Regions from separate parts of the Azospirillum sp. TSO5 genome, predicted to be linked through region 2. Evidence: predicted binding sites of a transcription regulator. Region 2 holds the regulator's gene; the other holds the start of a gene.
What was found. The regulator HrcA, encoded in region 2, represses chaperone genes, less so after heat shock. The targets are predictions, from matches to a motif close to GTTAGCACTCNCCNNNGGNGAGTGCTAAC.
Positions count from the first base shown of each region.

Region 1: groES (co-chaperone GroES) is a predicted target of HrcA. The motif match lies at 1,587-1,615, and genes of this name have one in related genera.

Region 1 covers NZ_LGQY01000016.1:41,861-45,267, reverse strand. The annotation lists gene TSO5_RS04035 (COX15/CtaA family protein) at 1-42, opposite strand, end outside; gene TSO5_RS04030 (lysozyme) at 155-649, opposite strand; gene TSO5_RS32590 (hypothetical protein) at 805-954, opposite strand; gene TSO5_RS04025 (usg protein) at 1,058-1,321, opposite strand; gene groES (co-chaperone GroES) at 1,677-1,967, shown strand; gene groL (chaperonin GroEL) at 2,016-3,407, shown strand, end outside.
Region 2 covers NZ_LGQY01000003.1:7,144-10,550, forward strand. The annotation lists gene TSO5_RS00285 (YifB family Mg chelatase-like AAA ATPase) at 1-10, opposite strand, end outside; gene TSO5_RS00290 (creatininase family protein) at 232-978, shown strand; gene hrcA (heat-inducible transcriptional repressor HrcA) at 1,155-2,195, shown strand; gene grpE (nucleotide exchange factor GrpE) at 2,250-2,852, shown strand; gene TSO5_RS00305 (response regulator) at 3,010-3,387, shown strand.

The DNA of each region.
Region 1 (3,407 bases), on a different contig from region 2:
GCGGGTGGAGGCGGCGAAGCTGTCGGAGGCGAAGGCGGTCAAGGCGGCATTCCGGAGCACGGCGGTGGGATGTTCGCCAATGTGGTGCGAACATCCCGTCCCGTCAAACTCCTCGTGCCCGGCGCCTCTTATCCGGGGCCCGCCGAGCGGCGGATCAGACGGTGCCGTCGGCGGTGGTCACCCCGGTCTGGGGCTGGGCGGTCTGGCCCTGGAACAGTGCCTCTTCCGCCGCGCGGCGGGCGACGAGGCCGGCCAGCTTGGTCGGCTTGCCGTTCACCGTGGCATAGACCCAGCGGCCGAACTGTTCGGCGGCCCCGGCGTAATCGCCGGCATTCAGCAGCTTCAGCAGGGTCGAGCTTTGCAGGCTGCCGGCGCCCAGGTTGAAGACGAAGGAGGACAGGGCGCCGCGCTGGTCGTCGTTCAGCGCCACCTTCACCAGCCCGTCGACGCGGCCCGCCGCCTCGGTCAGGTCGCAGGCGAGAAAGGCGTCGGCCTGCTCGGCGGTGATGGTCTGGCCCATCTTCACCCCGGCGGTGTGGCCGTAACCGATGGTGGGAACGCCGGCCGGGCAGAGATAGGCGTTGAGGTACAGGCCCTCGAAATGCTTCACGAGATCGACCGCGGCTTGGCAGACCGGCTTGGTGGTCATGGATGCTAACTCCCGGTTGGCGCGCCGGGCGGACACCCTCCGCCCGCAACGGGAGCGATCCTAAGCGAGATACGCGCTTAGCGGGAAGGATAGAATGCAAATTGTCGTAATTCGGCGAAAGCCCACCGGATGGGCTGCCGGAGAGTCCCGGAGAGTCAGGGTGTCAGCGTCTGCGCGGCGCCGAACAGCACGAACAGGGCGAACAGAAGCGCGAACAGCCCGGCAATGGTCGTGACCTCCAGCAGCGCCTCCACCAGCCGGCTCTCGCGATTCCGCCAGTCCACCGCCTTCCGTTTCGCCGCCATCGTCCCCTCCACCTCTGCAGCCCCGGTATTCGCTAAAATTTTAGCGAATACCGGGGCGTGGTGCTGTGACGGCAGTCACAGGGGGGAAGGGAGTTGGCCGGGATCAGTGAAGGCGGAAATCGGCGGCAGCGTGGCGAAGCTCGCCGGGGGTGATCAGGGTCTGGCTCGCCAGCCGCACCGAATGCAGCTTGCCGTCCAGATTGCGCTGCCAGAAATCGAGGAAGCGGCGCAGCACCGGATAGTCCGGCGCCTGGTCCAGCTCCTGCCACAGGTAGCACTGCAGCAGGCCGGGATGGTCCGGCATATGATAGAGAATCTCGGCGGTGGTCAGGCGGAAATCGCGGAGCTGGAGGCTGAGATCGGCCATGCGCGGTCTCCCGTTCGGTTGGGGGATCGGGTGGGTCTGGCGGTGTCCGGTTCCTCCCGGTGCCGTCCCGGTAGGAAGGCAGGCGCCGGAACGGTCGGGTCCTTCGTGACCGTTTGAAGAAATCTTGCCGCGGGGCAGGGCGGGGCGCAATGGAAAATATCAAGTTATTTCAGTGTGTTAGCAGCATGTTTCGGTGAGTGCTGCCGACATTCGCGACAAATTCCGAAATGAGCCTCTTGAATCCCCAAACCGCTTCTATTAGCTGTCTGGCACTCGCCGGGTGGGAGTGCTAACAGCCGCCGCCCGCGCCAATTCACGTCAGTCAGAACCAAGCCTTGATCCAAGGAGGCATTCCATGAAGTTCCGCCCGCTGCACGACCGCGTCGTCGTCAAGCGTCTGGAGTCCGACACCAAGACCAAGGGTGGGATCATCATCCCCGACACGGCCAAGGAAAAGCCGCAGGAAGGCGAGATCATCGCCGTCGGCCCCGGCGCCCGTGACGAGTCGGGCAAGGTCGTGGCGCTGGACGTCAAGGCCGGCGACCGTATCCTGTTCGGCAAGTGGTCGGGCACGGAAGTGAAGATCGAAGGCGTCGATTACCTGATCATGAAGGAATCGGACATCATGGGCGTCATCGAGGCCTAAGTCCTCCGCCCGTATCCTTCGAAATTTACAAGTTAAAGGAATCGAGACATGGCTGCCAAAGACGTCAAGTTCGGCCCCACCGCGCGCGAAAAGCTGCTGCGTGGCGTTGACATCCTCGCCGACGCCGTGAAGGTCACGCTGGGCCCGAAGGGCCGCAACGTCGTGATCGAGAAGTCCTTCGGCGCTCCGCGCATCACCAAGGACGGTGTGTCGGTCGCCAAGGAAATCGAACTGTCGGACAAGTTCGAGAACATGGGCGCCCAGATGGTCCGCGAGGTCGCCTCGAAGACCAACGATCTGGCCGGTGACGGCACCACCACCGCCACCGTCCTGGCCCAGGCCATCGTCCGCGAAGGCGTGACGAAGGTCGCCGCCGGCCTGAACCCGATGGACCTGAAGCGCGGCATCGACATCGCCGTCGCCGCCGTCGTCGCCGACATCCAGGCCCGCGCCAAGAAGGTCACGACCAACGACGAGATCGCCCAGGTCGGCACCATCTCCGCCAACGGCGAAGCCGAGATCGGCAAGATGATCGCCCAGGCGATGGAGCGCGTCGGCAACGAGGGCGTCATCACGGTGGAAGAGGCCAAGAGCCTGGACACCGAGCTGGACGTCGTCGAGGGCATGCAGTTCGACCGCGGCTACCTGTCGCCGTACTTCATCACCAACGCCGACAAGATGATCGCGGATCTCGAGAATCCGTACATCCTGCTGCACGAGAAGAAGCTGTCGGGTCTGCAGCCGCTGCTGCCGGTCCTGGAGTCGGTCGTGCAGTCGTCGCGTCCGCTGCTGATCATCGCCGAGGACATCGAGGGCGAGGCTCTGGCCACCCTGGTCGTCAACAAGCTGCGCGGCGGCCTGAAGATCGCCGCCGTGAAGGCCCCGGGCTTCGGTGATCGCCGCAAGGCGATGCTGGAGGACATGGCCATCCTGACCGGCGGCCAGGTCATCTCGGAAGACCTCGGCATCAAGCTCGAGAACGTCACGCTCGACATGCTGGGCACCGCCAAGAAGGTCGTGATCTCCAAGGAGACCACCACGATCGTCGACGGCGCCGGCGAGAAGGCCGACATCGAAGCCCGTTGCGGCCAGATCCGCGCCCAGGCCGAGGAGACCACCTCGGACTACGACCGCGAGAAGCTGCAGGAGCGTCTGGCCAAGCTGGCCGGCGGCGTCGCGGTCATCCGCGTCGGCGGTGCGACCGAGGTCGAGGTGAAGGAGCGCAAGGACCGCGTTGACGACGCCATGCACGCCACCCGCGCCGCGGTGGAAGAGGGCGTGGTCGCCGGTGGCGGTTCGGCCCTGCTGTACGCCGGCAAGGCTCTGGACAAGCTGGTCCCGGCCAACGACGAGCAGCGCGTCGGCATCGACATCATCCGCCGCGCCCTGCAGGCCCCGGTCCGTCAGATCGCCTACAACGCGGGCACCGACGGTTCGATC
Region 2 (3,407 bases):
GCGCAACCACCACCGCACCCCGAAACAGACGCCCATGCGGGCAAATTGCACGCGATTGTAGTCACCACCGGAGCAATGCGCCAGCGCGGGATGAGAACGGCCGTCGCAACGGCCCCGTCATGCCCGCCCGGCGCAGGGAGCGGTTGTCGCGGCCGTTCGGCCGCCTAACATGAGGACAACCGCATTCCGGGCCGCATTCCCGGCACGCATCGTCGAAAAGGATCCGCCACCGTGCAGCTTCACCTGAGCACCTGGGCCGAGGTCGAAACCTACCTCAAGACCTCCAAGGGCATCATCATGCCGATCGGCTCGACCGAGCAGCATGGGCCGAACGGGCTGGTCGGCACCGACGCCATCTGTGCCGAGGTCATCGCCAAGGGCGTCGGCGACGCCACCGGCGCGCTGGTCGGCCCGACCATCCCGGTCGGCATGGCCGTGCACCATATGGAATTCCCCGGCTCGATGACGCTGAAGCCGTCGACGCTGATCGCCCTGCTGCGCGACTATGTCGGCTCGCTGGCCGAACACGGGTTCGAGCGCTTCTTCTTCGTCAACGGCCATGGCGGCAACATCGCCACCGTCCGCGCCGCCTTCTACGAGATCCATGCGGAGAACCGGGCGCTGCGCGGCCGCGATGCGCCGGACCTGCGTTGCGCCCTGGTGAGCTGGTGGGAGAATGGCGAGGTCGCCCGCCTGTCGCGTGAGCTGTACCAGGGCAAGGAGGGCTCGCACGCCACCCCCAGCGAGGTGTCGCTGACCCAGTACGCCTATCCCGACTCGATCAAGACCGCGGCGCTGGAGCCGGAACAGGCGCCGGCCGGCGGCTTCCACGACGCCCGTGACTTCCGCCGCCGCTATCCCGACGGCCGCATCGGCTCCGCCCCCGGCCTCGCCCGCCCGGAGCATGGCCGGCAGCTGTACGAGGCGGCGGTCGCCGCCATCGCCACCCAGTACCGCAACTTCCTGGCGGAGCAGTAAGGGGCGTCGAGCGGTCGTGATGAAACGGCCTTGCGACCGTTTCAAGGTCGCAAGGCCGCAGAGCTTCTTCGCCCCGCACGTTGATTCGGCGGTCGGACCTGCCTAAATTCGGACCGGTTGACGGAACTCCCGTTCCGCAGCCGACCAGCCCGAACAGAGCCCGACCGCCCTAGTCCATGATCAACGAGCTGAACCAGCGATCGCGCGAGATTTTCCGGCTGATCGTCGACGCCTATGTCGCGTCCGGCGAACCGGTCGGCTCGCGCACGATCTCCAGGCGGCTTGGCATGGCCTTGTCGCCCGCGACCATCCGCAACGTGATGGCCGACCTGGAGGAGCAGGGGCTGCTCTATGCCCCGCACACGTCTGCCGGCCGCATCCCGACCGACGCCGGCCTGCGCATCTTCGTCGACGGCCTGCTGGAGATCGGGTCGCTGACCGAGGACGAGCGCGCCTCGATCGAAGCGAAATGCTCCGCCTCCGGCCGCGCCTTCGCCGACGTGCTGGGCGAGGCGTCGACCATGCTGTCCGGCCTGTCGCACTGTGCCGGGCTGGTGGTGGCGCCCAAGACCGACCGGCCGCTGAAGCATATCGAATTCGTGTCGCTCGGCCCCGGCCGCGCCCTGGTCGTCCTGGTGAACGAGGACGGGCTGGTCGAGAACCGGGTGATCGAGGTGCCGATGGGGGTGCCGACCTCCACCCTGCAGACGGTGTCGAACTTCCTCAGCGCCAAGCTCGCCGGCCGCACGCTGGACGAGGCGCGGCAGGAGGTGCTGCAGGAGATCGAACAGCAGAAGACCCAGCTGGACGAATTGTCGCGCAAGGTGGTCGCCGCCGGTCTGGCCACCTGGGCCGGCAGCGGCGGGTCGAACGCCGGCCAGCTGATCGTCCGCGGCCAGTCCCGCCTGCTGGAGGACGTCACCGCGCTGTCCGACCTGGAGCGGGTGCGCGGCCTGTTCGAGGCGCTGGAGACCAAGGAGACGATGCTGCGCATGCTGGACGCCACCGGGCGCGGCGACGGCGTGCAGATCTTCATCGGCGCGGAGAATGTGCTGTTCAGCCATTCCGGCTGTTCGATGATCATCTCCCCCTTCCAGAACAGCCGGGAACAGGTGATCGGCGCCATCGGCGTCATCGGCCCGACCCGGATCAATTACGCCCGCATCATTCCGCTGGTGGATTACACCGCCAAGGTGGTCAGCCGGCTGATCGGCTGAGCGCCGCCTCCCTCACTCACTCCGCCTTTTGACGAAGCAAGAATTGAGAAAACCATGAGCGAAGAGCAGAACAAGCCCTCCGACGCCACGGTGGAGCCGACCGAGGCCACCGCCGAGACCGCCGCCGCCAACGCTGCGGAAACCGGTTCGCCCGAGGACCGCGTCGCCAAGCTGGAAGCCGAGGTCGCCAGCCTGAAGGACCAGCTTCTGCGCGCCATGGCGGAGACGGAGAACACCCGCCGCCGTGCCCAGCGCGACCGCGAGGACGCCAGCAAGTTCGCCGTGTCCAGCTTCGCCAAGGAGCTGGTGTCGGTCGCCGACAACCTGCGCCGCGCGCTGGACGCCGTGCCCGCCGAGGGCCGCGAGCAGGACGAGATGCTGAAGGGCCTCGCCGTCGGCGTCGAGGCGACCGAGCGCCAGCTGTTCGCCGCCTTCGACCGCGCCGGCATCAAGAAGCTGGACCCGGCCGGCGAACCGTTCGACCCGAACTTCCATCAGGTGATGTTCGAGATCGAGAACACCGGCAAGGCCGCCGGCACCGTCGTCCAGGTCCTGCAGCCCGGCTACACCATCCACGGCCGCTTGCTGCGCGAGGCGATGGTCGGCGTCGCCAAGGGCGGTGACGCCGGCGGCCAGCACGTCGATACGAAGGCGTAACCATATCGCCCTGCCAAACCCCCGGTTCAGCGGCGATGCCGCCGGACCGGGGGTTTGGCGTTGTTCGGGATAGGGAACGCCAGCGGTTGACGGTTGCCGGGAAATTGCCTAGGCCTTTCCCATATTCCTTTCGGCCGAGCAACCGGAGCCGCCTTTCATGCCCCCCTCTGCGACCAAGAGCGTCCTGACCGTCGACGATTCCAAGACCATCCGCGACATGGTCGGTTTCACGCTGAAAGGCGCCGGCTATGAGGTGGCGGAGGCGTCGGACGGCAATGCCGGCCTCGCCCTGGTCAACCAGCGCAAGTTCGACTGCATAATCACCGACCTGAACATGCCGGGCCTGGACGGGCTGGCCCTGACCCGCGCTATCCGCGGCTCGGCCCTCAACCGCGCCACCCCGATCCTGCTGCTGACCACCGAAGCCGACCCCGCCAAGAAGTCCGCCGGCCGCGAAGCCGGTGCCACCGGCTGGCTGGTGAAGCCGTTCAACCCGGAAAAGCTGGTGGAGACGGTGCGGAAGGTTTGTCCGTAAAGCCTGTGCGCACCCGTCAC